Regions from separate parts of the Arthrobacter sp. ok909 genome, predicted to be linked through region 2. Evidence: predicted binding sites of a transcription regulator. Region 2 holds the regulator's gene; the other holds the start of a gene.
The links. The regulator LexA, encoded in region 2, represses DNA repair genes until DNA is damaged. The targets are predictions, from matches to a motif close to TCGAACANNTGTTCGA.
Positions count from the first base shown of each region.

Region 1 (11,467 bases), on a different contig from region 2:
ATGGCACGTCGTGGCAACCTCGGGGAAGCGGAGCACGCCCTTCGAACTGGAGGTCACCGAGTACACGCGGCCAAGCCGCCTCGGATCCATGACCCGCATGGCCACCGCAGACATCAATGGAGCCCTCACCTTTGTTCCCGACGCCGGCGGAACACGGATGAGCTGGTACTGGGACCTCAGGCCCAAGGGAATGCTGAAACTTGCCACCCCGCTGTTCGCTGCAGTGGGGCGCAGGCAAGAGAAGCGGATCTGGTCCAGCCTCAAGGCACACCTCGAGAGGTCCTCCTAGAGCCACTCCAATGACCGTCACTGCACACACGCGGGCCGCCTCGCGCATCCAAACCGACGGCAGTCCCTTTCGCGCATTCGCAGAGATTCGGGGCGGTTCCGTCACTCACCAAATCTATCGTCTGCCCGGACGCTGAGTCTGCTAGTTCCGCGCCCGCTAGCCGATCCCTCACGGGGGCGCTCTCGCCTGCTTTTGGGGTCAGGGAATCTTGGTCGGACCCGGTCGAGGGCAGTGATTTAGGCTGTGCATGTGAGTATCAGCGCGGCCCAGGCGAGCCGCTTCTACCGAGAGATCATCCTGCACCAGCAGGTGTGGGGAATCCGTGATTCGGGTGGCTTCCCTGCGCCCTTCAACGGAGATGGCGAACGCAGCATGCCGTTCTGGTCGCTCCAAAGCAGAGCCGAGAAGGTGGTAAGCAGCGTTGCAGCCTATCGAGCCTTCGAAGTAGAGGCAATCCCCCTTGCCGTGTGGCGCACGCGGTGGATTGACGGACTCGACCGGGACGGCATTCTCGTGGGCCTCAACTGGTCGGGCGTGCGCGCAACGGGTTATGACATTCAGCCACGCGAGGTCCGCGCTGGACTCGAGGCCATCGAATAGGACCCCAATAGAGCCACTGTCGGACCGACCGGTGAAGGACCCTTACCGGGACGGTCAGCAGGGTCGGCCAGCGCCGGGCGGTATTTCTCTCATGGATGGACAGACGAACGTGAGGTCTGCGTCCATGCCGAACTGTGGACAAAGTTTGACTGGGTGTGTACCTATTGAAGGGCCGAGCACCAGACGGGCGTGCTTTCCGGATTTGTCGGTGAGTTCCAGCCCGTTCCCGCGGTATCGGGCACATCCACCATCCACGCGCGGACTCTGGAGGCACGTTTGAAGCTCTTGCTTACCTCAGGCGGCGTGACCAACCCGAGCATTCACTCGGCGCTCGTGCAGCTTCTCGACAAGCCGGTCGCCCAGTGCCGCGCCCTGGTCGTCCCGACAGCGCAGTGGGGCCACCCGATGTGCGGACCGGCATCGGTGCGGGGCCTCCTGGCCGCCGAGCACGACTTCCGTCATTTGTCCGGCCTGGGCTGGGCGTCGCTCGGCGTTCTCGAGCTCACCGCGCTGCCCACCATCGGCGCGGATCGGTGGGTCCCTTGGCTTCGGGAGGCTGACGTGCTCTTGGTCGAAGGCGGCGACGCGACGTACCTGTCCCATTGGATGCGGGAGTCCGGGCTGGCCGAGCTGCTGCCGTCACTTCCCGACACGGTGTGGGTGGGAGTGAGTGCCGGAAGCATGGTGATGACGCCCCGGATCGGGGAATACTTCGTCGAGTGGCCGTCCGCTCCGGATGATCGGACTCTGGGGGTGGTGGATTTTTCGATCTTTCCGCACCTGGACGCTTTCCCGAGCAACACCCTGGCCCACGCAGAGTGGTGGGCCGCCGACATAGGCGTCCCTGCCTACGCCATCGACGAACAGACAGCTATCAAGGTCGCCGACGGCTCCGTCGAGGTGGTTTCCGAAGGACAATGGAAGAAGTTCGGGTGATAGGTGCCCAGCCTTTGTGACGTCGCATGGCTTTTGTGCACAGCAGGGACAGGACGAACAGGGATTGTCTGCGGCGAAAACGGGCAGGTTGGGACTGCCCCCGAACTTGTTGACTCCTTCACCTAAGGCCGCAGCGCCCGGTAATGGATCCGCTTACGGGCACCAGATGTGACATTTAGCGCCGCGAAAACGCCGCCACTTATCGCTGCGAATCACAGCGATCCGGAACCCGCCAAGGCCATTTTCTCCCTCGGGGGAGTTGTGTCCCTTGCTAATCCCTGAGGCCCTCCGGCGGTGGGGCGGGTGATCGACTGCCACAGCAGCGAACAGCGCATCCAACTGCTTGGGAACAAGCCATCTTCTCCCACCGGGTTGCCACGACGGTCCAGACAAATGGCTCAGGACCCCGCGAAGTAAGCGACGAACGGGAGAACATCGTGTTTGCCCGCACCCGGGACGGTCGTGTCCTCAGCGTGCATGAGCACCTGTCGCCCTGCCATGGCCGGTGAGATACGAGTCCTCGAGGTCGTAGTCGGTGAAGTTGCTGAAGAACCGGTCCGCGGCGCCGGGCCGGTTGGCCGCGGAGGCAAGCAGCCAGTCGATTTCCGCCGTCACCGTCGCCGCGTAGGTGCCCACAGGCACGTAACCCAGTGCCGTGGAAGCCTGGGTGTCGAGGACCAGCGGCGGGGTGAAGTTCCAGGGGTGGGCACCCAGTTCGGGATGGTCCCCGGCCTCGAGGAGGATCTCTTCCCACTCGTGGTCGAGGTGGGCCGCGATGGTGCGGGCGATCTCCAGACCGGTGGGCGCATCAGGATCTGCGCTGTTGAGGATCCGTTGTCCCGGGCGGCCGGCGACCGTTTCGATGAGGGCCGCGGTGTTGACGGCGGCAGTCGTATGGTCGCCTCCCGCGCCGGCCGCGGCCAGGAATACCGCGGGGCGGCGGTCGAGGACGCGTTTGACGAACATCCACTCCCGCGGCAGGGCTGCGCCCTCGCCATGAACCTTGGATGGGCGGATGACAGTGACGGGATGCCCGGTGTCGAGCAGCACATGTTCGGCGGCGACTTTGTTGGCGCCGTAGCCCTCGCGGGAATCGTAGCCGCCGTTCAGCGGCTTCATGGTGGGCTGGTCCTCCCGGATGGGATGCGGGAAGCGCGGCGGGACATCGGAGTTGACGTGGTAGCCGGCGTCGTCGGTGTACACGGCTTTGCTGGACAGCATGACTGCAGAGCCGACCCCGGAAAGGTGGGGGAGCAGCAGGCGGGCGTCGGCAGCTGTGTAACAGGCGGCATCAACTACAAGGTCCGCGCCGTTTCCCAGGGCCTGCGCCAGATCGTGTCCGTTGCGCCGGTCCGATGCGAGGAAACGGGCGCCCGCAGCACGGAGAGCGGACGGCATCTTTGACGCGTCCCGGCCCGTGATGCGGACCTGCCACCCGGCCTCCAGGAAACGGTGCGCGACGGCCCGGCCCAGCACACCGGTGCCGCCAAGAATGACTGCCTGTTTCATTCGAACCACCCTAGTGGGCAACTGGCGAGACCGGCGGAGGCTGGGTCAACCATCGAGTGCTCCGTAACTGCCGTCTTCATGGGCGAAAACGGCAGTTCTGGAGCACTCGATCGGGTTTCAGGCACTCACAGCGTTAGCTCCGGGCGGCCAGGATCTGCTCGCGCAGGATGTCCGCGTGACCGCAGTGCTGGGCGAGTTCCCGGAGCATGTGCAGGTAGACCCACCGCAGGGGCAGCGCACCGCGCCGGTTGCCCCGGACGAGGTCGTCAAGATCCAGCGGTGCGGCCGCCCGGCGGGAGTCCTCGCAGGCCCGGCTGTAGGCGGCCTGCAGGCCCGCGATAGTATCGCCCGCATCGAGGATGAACGATTCGTCCGGGGTGGCAGGGATCCCGATCTCCGCCCGGGTCCGGCACGTGATGGCCTCGTCAAACCAGACCTTCTCCACGAACGTGGCGTGCTTGACCAGCCCCAGGAGGGTGGTCCGCGAGGGGACCAGCGATGCCCTGGCCTCCTGCTCCGTGAGCCCGTCCAGGCAGTTGTGCAGTGCCGCCCGGTGCTCGTCGAGGAACGCATCGAACTGGGTCCGCAGGTCCGCGGTGAGGGTTGCCGGATCCATGCTGGGAAGAGGGCTCATGGCCCCTCATCCTATGGCGGGCAGGCCCGGTCCGGAAGTGGCGGACCGGGCCTGCCCGGGGCACCGGTGCGGGGTCAGTGCCCGCGCGCGATCCATTCCTCAAGGTGCGGCGCTTCGGCGCCGATCGTCGTCGGGTCCCCGTGGCCCGTGCGGACCACCGTGTCAGCCGGGAGCGGCAGGAGCCGCTGGCGGATGGACTCGATGATGGTGGGGAAGTCGCTGAAGGACCGCCCGGTGGCCCCCGGGCCGCCCTGGAACAGCGTGTCGCCACTGAACACGGTGTGTTCAGAAACGGCGCCCTCGCTCTCGAGCAGGAAGCACATAGATCCGGGCGAATGGCCGGGGGTGTGCAGTGCCGTGAGCCTGGCCCCGGCGACGTCGAAGGTGTCGCCGTCGGCAATCGCGTGGTCCGGCCCGGTGCCGGGGAACACCCGCTCCCACAGCATCCAGTCGTCCCGGTTCAGGTACACGGGCGCATTCACGAGCGCCCGGACGTCGCCGACGGCGCGGATGTGGTCATCGTGGCCGTGCGTGAGCAGGATCGCGGCGACCTTCCGGCCCGCCACGGCCGCGGCCACGGCAGCGGGATCGTGCGCGGGGTCGATGATGACACATTCGGTGTCATCGCCGACGATCCACACGTTGTTGTCAACGTCCCAGGTGCCGCCGTCGAGCGAAAACGTCCCGGAGGTGACCAGCCGGTCGATCCGCAGGCCGTTCACCGTTCCGCCGCTCACAGTTCCACGACCGAGCGCAGCACAGCACCGGCGTGCATCTTGTCGAAGGCTTCTTCGATCTGGTCGATCGTGATCCGCTCCGTGACGAAGGCGTCCAGGTCCAGCTTGCCCTGCCGGTAGAGACTGATGAGCATGGGGAAGTCGCGCGAGGGCAGGCAGTCGCCGTACCAGGAGGACTTGAGCGAGCCGCCGCGGCCGAACACGTCCAGGAGCGGTAGCTCCAGGGTCATGTCGGGACTCGGGACGCCCACCAGCACCACGGTGCCGGCGAGGTCGCGGGCGTAGAACGCCTGCTTGTACGTTTCCGGGCGGCCGACGGCGTCGATCACGACGTCGGCGCCGAAGCCGCCGGTCAGTTCGCGGATGGCCTCGACCGGGTCGACGGCGGAGGAATCGACGGTATGGGTGGCGCCGAGGTCCTTGGCGCGTTCGAGCTTTTTCGGGTCGATGTCGACGGCGATCACGGTGGTGGCGCCGGCGAGCGCCGCACCGGCGATGGCCGCCACGCCCACCCCGCCGCAGCCGATCACGGCGACGGAATCGCCGCGCTGGACGTTCCCGGTGTTGATCGCGGCGCCGATGCCTGCCATCACACCGCAGCCGAGCAGCCCGACGGCGGCGGGGTCGGCGTCGGGATCCACCTTGGTGCACTGGCCGGCCGCCACGAGGGTCTTCTCGGCGAAGGCGCCGATGCCCAGGGCCGCGCTTAGCTCCGTGCCGTCTTCCAGCGTCATCTTCTGGGTGGCGTTGTGGGTGTTGAAACAGTACTGGGGCTCACCGCGGCGGCAGGCCCGGCACTCGCCGCAGACGGCACGCCAGTTCAGGACCACGCGGTCGCCGGGGGCGACCTCGGTGACGTCCGGTCCGACGGCGCTGACAACGCCCGTGGCCTCGTGGCCGAGCAGGAAGGGGAAGTCGTCGTTGATCGCGCCCTGCTTGTAGTGCAGATCGGTGTGGCAGACGCCGCACGTGAGGATGTCCACGAGGGCCTCGCCGGGACCGGGGTCCGGCACCAGGATCGTCTCCAGGGTGACGTCGGCATTCTTGGAACGGACTACTGCGCCCTTGACTTTATGGACCATGGCATAAGCTCCTCTGCTCGAATCGCGGTTTACCCGCACAACTTACCCGCTAATCTACCTGCACAACCTGCCGGGACAACGGGGGACGGCGCGGCCCGTGGGGGCCGCGCCGTCGTGATTTGATGCTGCTTTTGGATAAAGGAAGGCTAGGCGGCGAGCCGGCTCTTGACCTCGGCCGCGGAGGGGTTGGTGGCGGCGGTGCCGTCCGGGAACAGCACGGTGGGGACGGTGCGGTTGCCTCCGTTGAGCTGCTCCACGAGATCGGCAGTGCCTTCGACTTCCTCGATGTTGATCTCGGTGTACCCGATGCCCTGCGCGTCCAGCTGCTTCTTCAACCGGGTGCAGTAGCCGCACCACGTGGTCGAAAACATGGTGATGGTGCCGGTTTCGGGGGTGAAATCCACGAAGTTCTCCTCAAGCTAGTGGTTGGGGCCGGCGTGGAGGGCCGGGCGCCCACGGAAGTCGTACGTCACTTCCAATAACCGTACCGCGCAGCACACTATTCCCGCACGGCGGTCCGCGGTGGCATGCTGGAGGGCATGTGTGGACGCTACGTGATGGCCCGGGCCGTCGGAGACCTGCTGGCCGAGTTCGACGCCGAACTCGAACACGAGATCGCGATCCCGCCGTCGTGGAACGTCGCCCCGACCGCGGACGTGCCCATCCTGCTCGAACGGCTCATCGACGGGAACCCGGTGCGGCAGCTGCACCTTGCGCGCTGGGGGCTGGTGCCGTCCTGGGCCAAGGATCCCGGGATCGGCTCGAAGATGATCAACGCCCGCAGCGAGAGCGTACTGGAGAGGCCCTCGTTCCGGAAAGCCGTGCGGTCCCGGCGCTGCGCGGTCCCCGCGGACGGCTACTACGAATGGAAAGCCGGTGAGGGCCGCAGCAAGCAGCCGTACTACGTGCACCCGAGCGACGGCGCCCCGATGGTGTTCGCCGGACTGTACGAATGGTGGAAGGACCCGTCCAAGGCCGACGGCGACCCGCACCGCTGGCTGCTCTCGACATCGATCCTGACCACCGACTCGCCGCCCGAAGGCTATGCCGGCGGGATGCTGGCGGAACTGACGGCCCTGCACGACCGGGTCCCGCTGCCGATGGACCGGGCGACCATGCAGGCCTGGCTGGACCCGCACGCCGGGGACGCCGCCACCCTGGTGGACCTGGTCCGCTCGGGGGCGCACGATGTTGCCGAGGGCTGGACGATCGACGCCGTCGGTACCGCGGTCGGAAACGTGAAGAATGACTCCGCCGAACTCATCAAGCCGGTAGGCAGCCTGTTCTAGTCACAGCGTCACAGTGCCGCCGTCATCGACCTCCCAGCCGGGGTTGAAGGCGACCTCCCAGCGGTAGCCGTCGGGATCGGCAAAGTACCCGGTGTAGCCGCCCCAGGGCTGGGTCTTCGGCGCCGCGACGATCGTGGCTCCCGCGGACTCGGCCTCCGCCATTACCCAGTCAACTTCCGCCGCGCTGCCCAGGTTGTGGCTCAGCGTGATGCAGGGAATGCCGGCAGGGGGATCGGTGGCCGCTTCAGACTGCATCTGGCCGGCGTCCCAGAGCGAGAGGATGAGGCCGTGATTGGCCTGGATAAAGAGGACCTCGCCCCGGACTTCCCGGCGGACGGGCCAGCCCAGGCCATCTACATAGAAACTGCGGGAGGCGTCAACACTGCGGACACCCAGTGAAATTAAATCGACTCGTGGCTGCATCTTTGGATACTGTCATGAACATGTCCACAAATCACGGATACGACAAAGATGCCCAGGCCGACAAGGCACAGCTCGCAGCTGTGCGGGTGGCGGTGGATGAGGTGGATGAGCAGATCGTGGCCCTGATCGGCCGCCGGGAGCGGCTGATCCGGATCGCCGGGACCCTGAAGGCAGACAGCGCGGAAGTTCGGGCGCCGGGCCGCGTGGAGCGCGTGATCGAACACGTCAAGGCCGTCGCGGAGCAGAAGGACATCGATCCCGACATCGTCGAGAAGACCTACCGCGCCATGGTGGAGGCCTTCACAGCGCTCGAACTCGAAGTGTACAAAGCCGGCAGCTGAGGCTTGCGCTTCCTCCCGGGCCAGCGCGCCTAGAGGGCCTCTTCCACGGGCACGTTGGACTGGTAGTCCCGGCCGTCGGCGTCGCTGAACGCCGTCATGAGGTGACCCTTGGGCAGCCCCAGCACCGTGGTGAGCGGGAAATGGCCGGTAATGGTGTTGCCCGAGTGCTCGACGCCCTTGAGGTCGAAATTTTCCTCGGTGCCGTCATGGCTGAAGCAATAGAAGGACACGGCCTCGCCGTTCATGAACTCGATCCCCATTCTTCGCTGATGGGAATGGTCCGGGGTTGCCGCCACGAGCCCCACCACATAGGCGCCCTGGCCGGGGATATTTCCGTCTATATCAAAAGTCGCCACCAAGGTTGAATCCTTGGCGGCGATGCTTACGTGCTTCAGGAGTGCGTTGTGGGAGCTCATGGCTCAATCCTGCTACCTGCACCTGCGTCCGTCCACCCCTGATCTGTCGGTCGTCTGCGGAGCAGCTCGTTCGCGGCGTGGGGATCGGCGGTGCCGACCCCGGTCCCATTGACGTGGTCGCGTCGGGCTGCCTTCCTCCGGCGTCCCGCGGCGACGATGAGCACCGCGACGGCGATAGCTGCCGCCCCGGCGGCGGCGGCGATGCCTGCCGGAGAACTCCACAGGCCGGCGGCCGCGTCACCGGATGGGGCTGTGGCGGAAGCCGGGGTCTCCTGGTGCTGGGGGCTGCCGGACGCCGGTGCCGAGGCCGGGGCATAGCGGGACACGGAGCCGTTGTTGGCGCCGGTGCCCGGGCTCGCCACGATGATGGTCCCGTCCGGGGCTACCGCGAGGTGGCCGGGGTTGTTCTCCGTCGGGATGGAGCGGCCCGCTGTTGTGGCGCCCGGCGTTATCGCGGACAGCGCGGGGCTGAGGGCGCTGGCCACGTAGAGGGTCCCGTCTTGCCCGACGGCGGCCTCCGTGGGTCCGCCCGGGACATAGATGGTGTAGGCCACGGTGTCGGCGCCTGGTGTGATGACAGCGACGTGACTGGAACTGATGTTGGTGACATAGATGGTCCCGTCGGGTCCGGCGGCGATCCCATGGGGGTTCTCTGTCTTCCCGGGGGTGGAGCTGACCTGGATGGTCCGTGAGACGGTGTGCGCTCCGGCCGGGATCACCGAGACCGTCCCGTCGTCCTGGTTCGTCACGAACGCGGTGCCGTCCTTCGAGACCGTCACTTCCACCGGGCCGGCGCCGACCGTGACAGTGCGGTCCACCGTCGATCCCCTGGGTGCGATGATCGACACGGTGCGTTCGGCAGGGTTCGGAACGAAGACCGTGCCGTCGGGTCCGACGGCGATCAGATGGTTCCCGCGCGACACCGGAATGTTCCTTGCGACGGCGGCCGCTCCGGCAGGGATGACGCCCACCACGTCCTGGCCCGTGGCACTGTCGCGTTGGGCCACGTACAGGGTGCCGTCCGGGGCCAGCGCGATCCCGGAGACATTGTTGCCCGTGCTGATGGTGCGGGAGGGTTGGGGCGCTCCCGGCGGTATCACCCGGACGCCGCCGGCCGCGCCGTAATTTCCCACGTACGCAGTGCCGTCAGCACCAACCGCCACCCCGACCGGTGTCCCGCCGACGTCGAGAACCTCCGCAGAGGCCGCCGCGGCCGGTGCCGCTCCCAGAAAAAGGACCGCTCCCACGGCGGCAGCCGTCCTCAGGCTTTGATGCTTCACTCTTTTCTACCCCCCATAGATGTGCCGTGCACCATGGCGCTGCAGTGCCGGTTCAAGAAGCCTACTCCGCGGAACCCGTGAGTTCTGGCCTGCGCAGTCCGCCGCGCCATCATGCATCCGGTGCAATGCCGCAAGGAATGGGTTTTGTCGCCACTCCGACGTAGACTGGCGTTATTCGAAGATATGTTCGAATAACGTGAATGCAGTGGCGTGAACGCAATGGCGTGAAAGCGGGGACTGGGCCGGCTCCAGCCCGGACTGGGTCGGGAGGCAACGTGGGCATGTTCAGCGAGTCCGTGGATGTCGCCTGCACGCCCTCCGGGCAGCCCCTGCGGCTCGACTGGGCGGGCCGGCACTACACGGTCTGCGCGGAACCGGTCCGCTGGTATGAACGCCGCCAGTGGTGGACGGAGGAAAGCCGGGCGCCCCTCGGGAGCGGTCCGGGCCTGGTGGACCACGAGATCTGGCGGGTCCAGGTGCGTGCCGCCGGGGAGGACGCGGCGGAGCCCACCCTCACCCTTGACCTGAGCCGGCACGTCAGCAGCGGCCGGTGGCGGCTCGTGCGAATCCACGACGCCCTGCAGCCCCACCGGAAGCCCGAAACAGCATGAGCTTCACCCATCTGCACGTCTCCACCGCCTTCAGCGCCCACTACGGCGTCTCATGGCCGGAGGAGCTGGCCGCGGCCGCAGCCGCCGACGGCGCCACAGCACTGGCCTGCACGGACCGTGACGGGCTGTACGGAACCGTCAAGCACCTGAAGGCGTGCATGGCCGCCGGGCTGGACGCGATCGTCGGGGTGGACCTCGCGGTCTTTGACGACGACGGCGACCTCCGCACCCAGCTCGGGGGACGCGTCGTCGTGCTGGCGCACGGGCACAACAACGGCGCCGGTTACCGGGCGCTGTGCCGGCTGATCTCCGACGCCCATGCCCGCACCACGGGCAAGGCGCAGGGAGCGGTTCCGGTGGCCGTCACCCGGGCCGAACTGGCCTCCCGCACCCTGGACCCGGAAACCCTGCAGCCGGTCCTGACGGTGCTGATCGGTCCGGACTCCGACGTCGGCCGTGCCATGGGCGGCCGGCGGTACCTGCGGCCCCGCACCCTGTTCAAACGCTGGCTGGATGCCATGCCCCCCGGGACGCTGGCGGCGGAGGTCGTTTCCCAGCTCAGTCCGCCCGGGGAACCGCTGAGCACCGCCCACGCGGTGCGCATGCTCAAACTCGCCGCGGAACACGGGGTGCCCGCCGTGCTGAGTAACGCCGTGCGGTATGTCGCCGAGGACGGCGCGGCCACGGCCGACGTGCTGGACTCCGCCCGGACGCTCAAATCCCTGCCCGAGCTCTCCGCCGCCCCGCTGCTGCAGCCCAACGGGCAGGGCTGGCTCAAATCGGCGGCCCGGATGCTCGAACTGGCCAAGGAGATCATCCATGCCGCCGGGTACGGCACGGCGGACCTCAAACGGCTCCTCGCCCAGACCGAGGCGCTCGCGGACCGCTGCCGCATGGACCCCGTGGCCGACATGGGCTGGAAGCAGCCCGTGGTCCCGGAAGCCTCCGTGATCGGGATCGCCGGCGACGCGCTCGCAGAGCTGACCCTGCGCTGTGAGGCCGGCATCGGCCGCCGCTTCCCGGGAATCTCCGGGCAGCGGGAACAGCAGATGCGAACCCGGCTGGAACACGAGCTCCGGATCATCGACTCGCTGGGCTTCGCCTCCTACTTCCTGACCGTCGCCGAAGTCTCACGGATGATCCTGGCCATGGGCGTCCGGGCTGCCGCCCGCGGTTCGGGCGCCTCCAGCCTGGTCAACTACCTGATCGACATCAGCCAGGTGAACCCGCTCCAGCACGACCTCATCTTTGAACGCTTCCTCTCCCGTGACCGCGCCACGCTGCCCGACATCGACATCGACGTCGAAAGCGCCGAACGGC
Region 1 covers NZ_FNJS01000010.1:105,660-117,126, forward strand. The annotation lists gene BLR03_RS10450 (SRPBCC family protein) at 1-289, shown strand, start outside; gene BLR03_RS10455 (DUF2750 domain-containing protein) at 539-889, shown strand; gene BLR03_RS10460 (Type 1 glutamine amidotransferase-like domain-containing protein) at 1,166-1,825, shown strand; gene BLR03_RS10465 (NAD-dependent epimerase/dehydratase family protein) at 2,294-3,334, opposite strand; gene BLR03_RS10470 (DinB family protein) at 3,468-3,968, opposite strand; gene BLR03_RS10475 (MBL fold metallo-hydrolase) at 4,043-4,705, opposite strand; gene BLR03_RS10480 (S-(hydroxymethyl)mycothiol dehydrogenase) at 4,702-5,787, opposite strand; gene BLR03_RS10485 (mycoredoxin) at 5,934-6,191, opposite strand; gene BLR03_RS10490 (SOS response-associated peptidase) at 6,327-7,076, shown strand; gene BLR03_RS10495 (VOC family protein) at 7,077-7,499, opposite strand; gene BLR03_RS10500 (chorismate mutase) at 7,514-7,840, shown strand; gene BLR03_RS10505 (hypothetical protein) at 7,870-8,256, opposite strand; gene BLR03_RS10510 (virginiamycin B lyase family protein) at 8,253-9,536, opposite strand; gene BLR03_RS10515 (DUF6504 family protein) at 9,812-10,147, shown strand; gene BLR03_RS10520 (DNA polymerase III subunit alpha) at 10,144-11,467, shown strand, end outside.
Region 1: a site for LexA is predicted at 9,712-9,727, ahead of BLR03_RS10515 (DUF6504 family protein). Genes of this name have one in related genera too.

Region 2 (11,467 bases):
ACGGCGACCAGCAGGACCTCGAGGAACGCCACGCCCTGCGCCGCAAGGCGGGCCTGTCCACCGAACTCGAGGACGTCACCGAGGTCGAATACCGGCAGCTGCGCCTCGAACGCGTGGTCTTGGCCGGACTCTGGAGCGAAGGTACCCTCGCCGACGCCGAGAACTCCCTGCGTGAACTTGCCGCCCTCGCTGAGACAGCCGGCTCGGAGGTCCTGGACGGGCTCGTCCAGCGCCGGGCCAAGCCCGACCCCGGAACGTTCCTCGGCTCCGGCAAGGCGCAGGAACTCAAAGCCATCGTGATGTCCACGGGCGCCGACACCGTAGTGGTCGACGCCGAACTCGCCCCGTCCCAGCGGCGCGGCCTGGAGGACATCGTCAAGGTCAAAGTCATCGACCGCACCGCGCTCATCCTGGACATCTTCGCGCAGCATGCCAAGAGCCGGGAAGGCAAGGCACAGGTGGAACTGGCCCAGCTCGAATACCTGCTCCCGCGCCTGCGCGGCTGGGGAGAGTCGATGTCCCGCCAGGCCGGTGGCCAGGTGGGCGGCGCCGGCGCCGGCATGGGTTCCCGTGGTCCCGGTGAAACCAAGATCGAACTGGACCGCCGCCGGATCCGCACCCGCATGGCCAAGCTGCGGCGCGAAATCGCCGCGATGAAGCCCGCCCGGGAAACGAAGCGCGCCAACCGTCGTCGTAATGCCGTGCCGTCAGTAGCGATCGCCGGCTACACCAACGCCGGGAAGTCCTCGCTCCTGAACCGCCTGACCGACGCCGGGGTGCTGGTGGAGAACGCCCTGTTCGCCACCCTGGACCCCACCGTGCGCAAGGCAGAAACCGCCGACGGCCTCGGCTACACGCTGGCGGACACCGTGGGATTCGTCCGCTCGCTGCCCACCCAGCTCGTGGAAGCATTCCGCTCCACCCTGGAAGAGGTGGCCGACTCGGACCTCATCCTGCACGTCGTCGACGTCTCGCACCCCGACCCCGAGGGCCAGATCGCCGCAGTCCGGGCAGTCTTCAGCGAAGTCGACGCCCGCAAGGTTCCGGAAATCATCGTCCTGAACAAGGCCGACGCCGCCGACCCGTTTGTGGTCGAACGGCTCAAGCAGCGCGAACCGCGCCACGTGGTGGTCTCGGCACGCACAGGTGAAGGCATCCCGGAATTGCTCAAAGCCATCAGTGACGGCATTCCGCGCCCCGGCGTGAAGCTTGAGCTGTTGATCCCGTACAACCGTGGAGATCTGCTCAACAAGCTCCATGAGACCGACGCCGAGATCCTCAGCCTAGAGCACGAGGAAACCGGCACCCGGGCCGTGGTGATGGTGCGCGAAGGACTCGCCGCTGAACTGGATCCCTTCATCAGCAATGACTGAGGCTGCGGTGACCAAGGCCAAGGCCGGATCCTCGGACGCCGGGGCCGCTGACGCGGAACCGGCCGACGGAGGGACGGGCGAGGACGCCGCGGACGGCAACACGGCGTCCGGCAACACGGCCGGCGGGACTGGCGAGGAGTTCGTGATTGAGCTGCTCGACCGTGCCGTGTCCGGCATGGGTGGCCAGAGCCGCGACGGCCAGCACGAAATGGCCCGGCAGGTGGCGCGCGCGATCGACAGCGGCGACCACCTGCTGGTCCAGGCCGGCACCGGCACCGGCAAGTCACTGGCGTACCTGATTCCGCTGATCGCCCACTCGCTGACCAGCAACAAGCCCACCCTGGTCTCCACTGCGACCCTGGCACTGCAGACCCAGATTGTCGGCCGCGACCTGCCCCGGCTGCTCAAGACCATCACCCCGGCCCTGGAGCGGCCCGTCAAGGTTGCCTTGGTGAAGGGCCGGTCCAACTATGTGTGCCGGCACAAGATCGAGGGCGGCTTCCCGTCCGAGGAACCGTCCGAGGGGCAACTGTTCTCCCTCGGCGAGGACACGTCCGTGCCGCACTTTGCCGCCGCGCTGGGCGGGCCTTCCTCCCAGCTCGGCAAGGAAGTGGTGCGCCTGCGCGAATGGGCGGAGGAGACGGCCACGGGGGACCGGGACGAACTCATGCCCGGTGTCACGGACCGGGCCTGGCGGCAGGTCTCCGTCACGTCCATGGAGTGCCTCGGCGCGCAGAAGTGCCCGCTCGCGGCCGAATGCTTCAGTGAACTGGCCCGGCAGAACGCCGCCGATGCCGACGTCGTGGTCACCAACCACGCCATGCTCGCCGTCAGCGCCTTCGAAGGCCTGGCGGTCCTGCCCGAGTACGACGTCGTGGTGGTGGACGAGGCCCACGAACTGCAGGACCGCGTCACAGGCGCAGTCTCCGGCCAGCTCTCCGTGGCGATGGTCCACGCCGCCGCGTCCGGGGCCCGTAAGCACACAGGCATCACCGTGGACGCCCTGAACAATGCCGCCTCCCACCTGGAGCTCGCCATCGAAGGCGTCCCCAGCGGGTTGATGCCCAACGGCCTGAACACCGAGCAACTCGACTGCATCGACCAGTTGCGCGACGCCTGCCGCGCCGCGCTGTCCGATTCCAAGGGGGACAGTTCCACGACGGCCGACGGCGGTCGCCAGCTCGCCCGGTCCCGCCTCATGGTCATCCTGGAACTTTGCGAACGCCTCCTGGCCGCGCGGGAAAACCGCGAAGTCGTGTGGTTCTCCCGCAATAGCAGCTTCGACCCGGCGCAGGGCTACTCCCAGCCGGACGAGACCGCGCCGGCCTTGATCAATGTGGCCCCGTTGAGCGTCGCGGGGCGGCTGCGTGAAGGACTGTTCGCGGACCACACCGTCATCCTGACATCGGCCACGCTCGCCATCGGGGCGGCGTTCGAGCCGGCCGCCGGAGGCCTCGGCCTGGTCGGCAGCGGCGCCCCGAGCTGGACCGGCGTCGACGTCGGGTCCCCCTTCGACTATCCGAAGCAGGGCATCCTCTATGTCGCCCAGCACCTGCCCAAGCCCGGGCGCGGCACGTCCCCGGAGGCTCTGGACGAACTCGAGAAACTGATCCGTGCCTCCGGCGGCGGCGCCCTGTGCCTGTTTTCCTCCCGGCGAGCGGCGGAGGAGGCCGCCGAGGCGATGCGGCCACGGCTGGGCCTCAGCATCCTGTGCCAGGGGGAGTCGAGCATGACAGCGCTCGTGCGGCAGTTTGCCGACGAGCCGGACACATGTTTGTTCGGCACGATGTCCCTGTGGCAGGGCGTCGACGTTCCCGGAGTGTCCTGCCGCCTGGTGGTCATTGACAGGATTCCGTTCCCGCGGCCGGACGACCCGCTCATGACAGCACGTTCCCGTGCGGTGGCGCAGGCCGGCGGCAACGGCTTCATGTCCGTCTCGGCCACGCACGCCGCAATCCGCCTGGCGCAGGGCGCCGGCCGGCTGATCCGCTCGACCTCGGACAAGGGTGTGGTGGCGGTGCTGGATTCGCGGCTGTCCACGGAGCGCTACGGCGGGTTCCTCCGCGCCGCGCTTCCGCCGTTCTGGCCCACCACGGATCCTTCGATCGCCGTGGCCGCCTTGAAGCGGCTGGCGAAGGACTCCGCAAAGAACTAAAAGCGGGGGCCGGAGCCGCGGCTCCGGCCCCCGGAAGCCGTCCCTTGGAAGCCGTCCCCGGGAGGCCTGCCACGGGGTGGCTACAGGGAGCGGAGCACCGAGACGACCTTGCCCATGATCACGGCGTGGTCGCCGAGGATGGGCTCGTACTGGGTGTTTTGCGGTAGCAGCCAGGTGTGGCCGTCGCGCTGGCGGAACGTCTTGACCGTTGCTTCATCGTCGAGCAGCGCAGCCACGATGTCGCCGTTCACGGCATCACCCTGGCGGCGGACAACCACCCAGTCGCCGTCGCAGATGGCGGCATCGATCATCGAGTCGCCGGCCACCTTGAGCATGAAGAGTTCGCCGTGGCCCACCAGTTGGCGCGGCAGGGGCATGACGTCCTCCACCACCTGGTCGGCGAGGATCGGTCCGCCGGCCGCGATGCGTCCGACAAACGGCACCATTGCCGTGTCGGTGGCGCTGGCGAGTTCCGTCACGGAGAGGCCACCGACGGCGCGGAGGCCGCTGGATTTCTCGACGCCCGAAATGGCCCTCGTCCCCTCGTCCAGGGTCAGCGGCATGAGCACTTCCATGGCCCTTGGACGCTTTGGGTCCCGACGCAGGTAGCCGAGCTTTTCAAGTTGGGACAGCTGATGGGTCACGCTCGACAGGCTGGCGAGTCCGACGGTGTCGCCGATTTCGCGCATGGACGGCGGGTAGCCGTTGTCACTGACGGAGCGCTGGATCGTTTCCAGGATTTTCTTCTGCCGGACGGTCAGGCTCTTGGGGGCCCGTGCAGGCTGGGCGCTCCGTGAGCTGGCCCGGCCGCCGGTGGCTTGTGCTGCCATGTTCGCCAACGCCTTTCCGTTCCACCCGGCCGCCGTGGCTGCTGTCACCGGGAACTTCCGGCCTGAAATGTCAGACCCTCCTGATCAACTACCGATGAACGAGTTCACAAGCTGTTGTTCTTTCCCTCAAAAGTAGGCCAGCGGCATCGCTTTTTCAAACATTTGTTCTAGCGAGTCTCGACATCGTTCGTTACTAAGTGCTAAAACAGAACTAGCAAAGTTCGAATATGTGTTCGATTCCGGCTTTTACGCCCCGAGCGCATTATTCGGTTCTATGTTCGAATGTTCGGCCGGTTGGCGGCGAGTACGTGGAGTACGCCGGGCGGCACCGTATGGTCCAGGAGGGCTCAGTTCATGTCAGCAGCAAGCGCGTTTCACAGCACCTTTGATCACAGCATCACGGGCCGCGAGGTCGCCCGGCGGCCGAAGCAGGCGCCGCTGCGGCTCACCCGGCGCGGACGGTTCGTCTTCTTCGGGATCCCGCTGATCCTGCTGGCAGCGCTCATCTTGTCGTTCAGCGGATTCCTTACCGCTCCGGCCAAGGCGGCGGATTCCGCGGACCAGCTCAATGTGACGCCCACTGTTTCCGTGACTGTCCAGCCGGGGGAGTCACTCTGGGCCATTGCGGGGACCGTGGCGCCGGAACGCGATCCCCGTGACGTCGTGGCCGATATCGTGCAGTTGAACAACCTTGACGCCGCGCGTGTAATGCCGGGCCAGCAGCTGTTCGTTCCGTCCAAGTAGGTACCGCCGGCGACCGTCCCGGGCGTCACAGTTTCAGCGCCCGTCCCGCTTCCACTTAAACTGGTCACGTGACTGACCAGCTTGAGCGCCTCAACCGACTGCCCCTCCGAACCAATCTGCGCGGCCTGCGACCGTATGGCGCACCCCAGCTGGACGTCCCCATTCTGCTCAACGTCAACGAGAACACCCATGGTGTCCCGGCCGACGTCCGCGCCGCTATCACCGAGGCTGTCAGCGCCGCCGCCGCGGGGCTGAACCGGTATCCGGACCGGGAGTTCACCGAATTGCGGGAAGCCCTGGCCGAGTACCTTGGCCACGGCCTGGGCGCGGAGAACATCTGGGCCGCGAACGGCTCCAACGAAGTACTTCAGCAAATCCTCCAGGCGTTTGGCGGTCCCGGCCGGACGGCCCTTGGTTTCCCTCCCACATACTCGATGTACCCGCTGCTGGCCGCCGGCACGGACACGGAGTACATTGTTGGCGCCCGCGCGGCGGACTACGGGCTCAGCGCGGAATCGGCTGCCCGCCAGGTCCGGGAGCTGCAGCCCAACATTGTCTTCCTGTGCTCCCCGAATAACCCCACCGGTACCGGACTGGGTCTTGATGTCGTCGAGGCCGTCTATGCCGCCGGAGAGGCCAGCCAGACCATCGTGATCGTAGACGAGGCGTACCACGAGTTTGCCCACGACGGCACGCCCAGCGCACTGACCCTGCTGCCCGGCCGTGAGCGGCTCATCGTCTCGCGCACCATGAGCAAGGCCTTCGCCCTCGCCGGGGCGCGGCTCGGGTACATGGCCGCCGCTCCGGAGGTCACCGACGCCCTGCGGCTGGTCCGTCTGCCGTACCACCTCTCCGCTATAACCCAAGCGACGGCCCTGGCCGCGCTGCACCACCGTGTGGCCCTCATGGCCGACGTCGAGGACATCAAGCGCCAGCGCGACCGGATCGTGTCCGAGCTGGCCCGCCTGGGCCTAAAACCGGCGGCTTCCGATTCCAACTACGTGTTCTTCGGCGGCCTGGAGAACCCGCACGACGTCTGGCAGGGCCTGCTGGACGCCGGCGTCCTCATCCGCGACGTCGGCATCCCGGGGCACCTTCGCGTGACCGCGGGCACTGAGACGGAAACCACAGCCTTCCTCGAAGCCCTTGAACGCATCCTGACCAGCCACGCAACGCCGCAGGCCTAGACTTGACGGGGAGCCAGTGCGCCCCGCCAGACTGCCCAGCACCCTGCCTTCTTCCAAAGGACACATCTACATGAGCAACACCGGAGCCACCGCCGCCGAGGGCCGGACCGCACGCATGGAACGGACCACCAGTGAGTCCTCTGTCCTGGTTGAGATCAACCTGGACGGCACCGGGGTCTCGGATATCAGCACGTCGGTCCCGTTCTACGACCACATGCTGACGGCCCTGAGCAAGCACTCGCTGATTGACATGACCGTCAAGGCCACCGGCGACACCCACATCGATGTCCACCACACCGTCGAGGACGTGGCCATCACCTTCGGCGAGGTTCTGCGGACCGCATTGGGCAACAAGGCCGGAATCCGCCGCTTCGGCGAGGCGACCGTGCCCCTGGATGAGGCCCTCGCGCAGGCCGTCGTCGACGTCTCGGGCCGGCCCTACCTTGTCCACGCCGGCGAGCCGGCAGGCCAGGAATACCACCTGATCGGCGGCCACTTCACCGGCTCGCTGACCCGCCACGTGTTCGAGGCGATCACGCTCCACGCCGGGATCTGCCTCCACATGAACGTCACGGCCGGACGCGACCCCCACCACATCGTCGAGGCCCAGTTCAAGGCCTTCGCCCGGGCCCTGCGCGCAGCCGTCGAACCGGACCCCCGGGTCGAGGGCATCCCGTCCACCAAGGGCGCCCTGTGACCGGCCCGGTCCTGCGCGACGGGGCCATCATCGACCCCGCCGCCGCAACCAAGCCGGTGTCTCCGGAGGGAAAGCCGACCGTCACGGTGCTGGACTACGGTTCCGGCAACGTCCGCTCTGCCGTCCGTGCTCTGGAGCGGGCCGGGGCCGAGGTCATCCTCAGTTCCAAGCCCGAGGACGTCCTCAACGCCGACGGCCTCGTCGTCCCCGGCGTCGGCGCCTTCGAAACCGTCATGCGCGAACTCAAGTCCGTGGACGCCATCCGCATGATCGGGCGCCGCGTCGCCGGCGGCCGCCCCGTGCTTGCCATCTGCGTCGGACTCCAGGTGCTGTTCGAGGCAGGCGTCGAACACGGCACGGAAGCCGAAGGCATGGGGGAGTGGCCCGGCAAGGTCGAGTTGCTGCCCGCCGACGTCGTGCCCCACATGGGCTGGAACACCGTCTCCGTCCCGGAGGGATCCAAGTTGTTCGCCGGCGTCGAGGGTGAGCGCTTCTACTTCGTGCACTCCTACGGGGTCCAGCACTGGGACTTCGACGTCATCCAGCCCCGGATGGCGGCGCCCCTGGTGACCTGGTCCGAACACGGTGCGCCGTTCATTGCGGCCGTGGAGAACGGCCCGCTGTGCGCCACGCAGTTCCACCCGGAGAAGTCCGGTGATGCCGGCGCCCGGCTCCTGCGCAACTGGGTCGACGGCCTGCGCCCCGCGGCCCCGGAACAGACCGCCTAGATGTGGTCCCTGGTCCTCATGGGCGTCGCCGGCCTGCTGGTCGGCGGCGCAATCTCCTTCCGCCAGCAGAAAAGTCCGCGCTGGGTGGAGGTCGTGTTCTACATCCTGGCCGGCATGTCGCTGCTGGCCGCCTATCTCCTGACCCTGCCGGCGTCCTGACGGCCGCGCCGCGTTCCTGACCCACCATCCCGAGCTGAGGACACCACGATGACCACCGAAACCCCGCTGCCCGTACTCGAGCTTCTGCCTGCCGTCGACGTCGTCAACGGCCAGGCCGTCCGGCTCGTGCAAGGCGAAGCCGGCAGCGAGACGAGCTACGGCACCCCGCTGGAGGCCGCGCTCAACTGGCAGCAGCAGGGGGCCGAGTGGGTGCATCTGGTGGACCTGGACGCCGCATTCGGGCGCGGCTCCAACGCTGAACTGCTGCGCGAGGTCGTGGGGCGGCTTGACATCAAGGTTGAACTCTCCGGCGGCCTGCGCGACGACGATTCCCTCGAGAAGGCGCTCGACCTCGGCGTGGCCCGCGTGAACCTGGGCACCGCGGCACTGGAGAACCCGGAATGGACCTCCCGGGTGATCGAGCGCTTTGGCGATAAGATTGCCGTCGGCCTCGATGTCCGCGGCACCACGCTCGCCGGCCGCGGCTGGACCAAGGAAGGCGGGGACCTCTGGGAGGTGCTCGGCCGCCTCGAAGACGCCGGCTGCGCCCGGTACGTCGTCACCGACGTGACCAAGGACGGCACCCTCCAGGGCCCCAACGTCCAACTCCTGCGCCAGATGGTCGAGAAGACGGGCAAGCCGGTGGTCGCCTCCGGCGGCATTTCCAGCCTTGAGGACCTGCAGGTCCTGCGGTCCCTGGTGCCGCTCGGCGTCGAGGGCGCCATCATCGGCAAGGCCCTCTACAACGGCAACTTCACGCTGCCCCAGGCCCTCGACGTCGCCGGTCGCCGCTAAGCGGTCAGCAGTCATGACGCACACCCGCGAGCCCGGCGACACCCACGACCCCCACAACGCAGTGCAGCCGGACGCCGGCGCGGCTCCGGTCCGGCATCTGCCCGGACATATCGCCGCTGCCCTCGCCGGCGCCGGCGGCGCCACGGACTCCGCCGGTCAACCCTGGGCGGGCCGCAGCCTGTCCGGGGAAGCCGCGAAAATCCACAATTTCGAAGACGACGACGGCGCTGCCGACGCCGGCTACCTGGCGGCCGTGGCCAACCTCGCCGCGGGCACCGGCGACGAGGCGGCCGTGGTGGCCGCGCTTGCCACCGCCCGGGTCTTCGTGCCCATCCTGGCCCAGCTCGCCGAGGAAGGGGAAGGCGCCGGCGGCCTTCACGCCGACAAGCAGGCCGATATGGCCCTCGTAACGCTCAAAGCGCCGGACGGGCGGACGGCCATGCCCGCCTTCACCTCGGCGGCGTCACTTGAGGCCTGGCATCCGGAGGCCAGACCGGTGGCGGTCTACGCGGCCCGGGCGGCCCTGTCCGCCGTCGCGGAAGGTGCCGAGCTGCTCGTACTGGATCCCGGTGCGGACCTGACGTTCGTGGTCCGCAGGCCGGCGGTCTGGGCACTGGCCCAACAGCAAACCTGGACGCCGTCGTATGCCGATCCGGAACTCGCGCGCGCCCTCGGGGACAGCGCGGTTGGCTTTCCGGCGGTCCGCCGTGTTGAAATTCATCCAGGGGGTGGAATTGCCTCGGCTACAGCCGATGGCAGGCGGCTCCCCGGCGGGGGATCCGGCCCGGAACTCCGCGTGGTCCTGTACCTTGAGGACGGACTCGACGCCGCCGGCGTGCAGTCCATCGTCGCCGGCCTCAACAACGACTGGGCCCGGAATGAAATCTTTGCCGAGCGGGTTGACTCGATCGAGGTCAAGCTGCAGCGCGCAGCACCATAGCTGACGGCCCAACGGGGGGACCTCCTGGTGCTGCCGTGGGCAGTAACAGAAGGATGTAGTGACGTGAATTTCGCGCTTTACCGGGAGCTGCTCGCCGTCCGGCCCATCAGGCGGCTCCTGCTGGTCGGGATGATTGCCCGCATACCGCACTCGGCGGCCGGCGTCCTGTTGACCCTGCACATCGTCCTGACCCTCGGCCAAGGCTACGCGGCCGCCGGCGCCGCGGCCGCCGTCATGACGATCGGAATCGCCGTCGGGGCGCCCTGGCGCGGACGCCGGGTCGACACCGTGGGACTGCGCAAGGCGCTCATCCCGTCCGTCATATCCGAGACCGTGATCTGGTCCATCGTGCCGCACGTCTCCTACGAGGTCCTGCTGCCGCTGGTATTCGTCGGCGGCCTGCTCACGCTGCCCATCTTCAGCGTGGTGCGGCAGTCCCTGGGCGTACTGGCCACCGGCGAACAGCGCCGCACCGCCTTCGCCCTCGACGCCATCGCCACCGAGCTGGTCTTCATGATCGGACCCGCAGTCGGCGCCGTCGTCGCCACCAGCGGGCAGTCGGTCCTGGGCCTGACAATAGTCGGCGTGGCCACGTCCGTCTCTGGACTGTTCCTCATGTGGTTCAACCCGCCCACCCGGAGCGCGGCCCCCGACGCCGGGCTCGAGGCGGAAGAACTCGAGTGCGCGGAGGCCGCCGTCGTCGCCGCCGCGCCGGCCCACCTCCAGGAGGCCGCGGCCGAACTGGCGCCTTTGGCGGCCGCAGCCGAGGAACGGCGGCAGCGGCGCTCCGGCCTGCGCCACCGGGTCATCCACAACTTCAGTTGGTTCACCCCCGCCGTGGGAGCCGTCTTCGCCGTCGCAGCCGGTGCCGGCATGGTCCTCAGCGGCACTGACGTGGGCATCGTCGCAGCCCTCCAGACCGGCGGCCACGAGGCCGAAATCGGGATCGTCTTCGTCTTCTGGTGCGCGGCCTCGGTGGTGGGCGGCATAGTTTACGGCGCCATGCACCGGCCCGTCTCGCCGATCCTCCTGCTGTTGGGAATGTCAGCGCTGACGGTCCCGATGGCGTTCGCGACTGATACCTGGACTCTCAGCCTGCTCTCGCTGCTTCCGGGGCTGCTGTGCGCGCCGGTGCTGTCCGCGGCCTCGGAAAAGGTCGCCGAACTGGTTGACGAGAGCCGTCGCGGCGAGGCGATGGGCTGGTACGGGTCCTCGCTCACCGGCGGCGTGGCCCTGGGCGCGCCGCTCGCCGGGCTGTTCATCGACGTCATCGGCCCGTCGGCCGGCTTCGTCGCCGTGGGGCTGGCCGGCGTGGCCCTCTGCCTCGTAGGACTCGTCCTGCAGCAGATGCGCCGCCGCCGCCTGGCCCACGCCTAGACGCCGCGCTGTCCCTATCAGAGGCCCGCGTGGCCCCCGGGCCCGGGGGCCACGCGGGGTCCCGATGGATCGAAGCAGAGTTAACGACGCCGGCGGGCGGACCCGGATGGTCCGCCCGCCGGCGTGTCATGGCTGACGAAAGTGCTGAGGCGGCCGTGGCTAGTTGTCTGTGACTAGTTGACTGGGCCGGTGTACTTCTCGCCCGGGCCCTTGCCCGGAGCGTCCGGGATGATCGATTCCTCGCGGAAGGCCAGCTGCAGCGAACGCAGTCCGTCGCGCAACGGCCCGGCGTGCTGTGAGCCGATTTCCGGTGCCGCGGACGTCACCAGGCCGGCGAGGGCGGTAATGAGTTTGCGGGCCTCGTCCAGGTCCTTGAGTTCCTGGGCATTTTCCTCGGCGGCGAGGCCCAGCTTCACTGCGGCGGCGCTCATCAGGTGCACGGCGGCCGTCGTGATGACCTCGATCGCGGGGACTTCCGAGAT
Region 2 covers NZ_FNJS01000003.1:186,391-197,857, forward strand. The annotation lists gene hflX (GTPase HflX) at 1-1,373, shown strand, start outside; gene BLR03_RS04290 (ATP-dependent DNA helicase) at 1,366-3,528, shown strand; gene lexA (transcriptional repressor LexA) at 3,609-4,358, opposite strand; gene BLR03_RS04300 (LysM peptidoglycan-binding domain-containing protein) at 4,713-5,102, shown strand; gene BLR03_RS04305 (histidinol-phosphate transaminase) at 5,171-6,289, shown strand; gene hisB (imidazoleglycerol-phosphate dehydratase HisB) at 6,360-6,986, shown strand; gene hisH (imidazole glycerol phosphate synthase subunit HisH) at 6,983-7,714, shown strand; gene BLR03_RS24310 (hypothetical protein) at 7,715-7,873, shown strand; gene priA (bifunctional 1-(5-phosphoribosyl)-5-((5-phosphoribosylamino)methylideneamino)imidazole-4-carboxamide isomerase/phosphoribosylanthranilate isomerase PriA) at 7,922-8,668, shown strand; gene BLR03_RS04325 (SseB family protein) at 8,682-9,608, shown strand; gene BLR03_RS04330 (MFS transporter) at 9,672-10,985, shown strand; gene BLR03_RS04335 (DUF1844 domain-containing protein) at 11,159-11,467, opposite strand, start outside.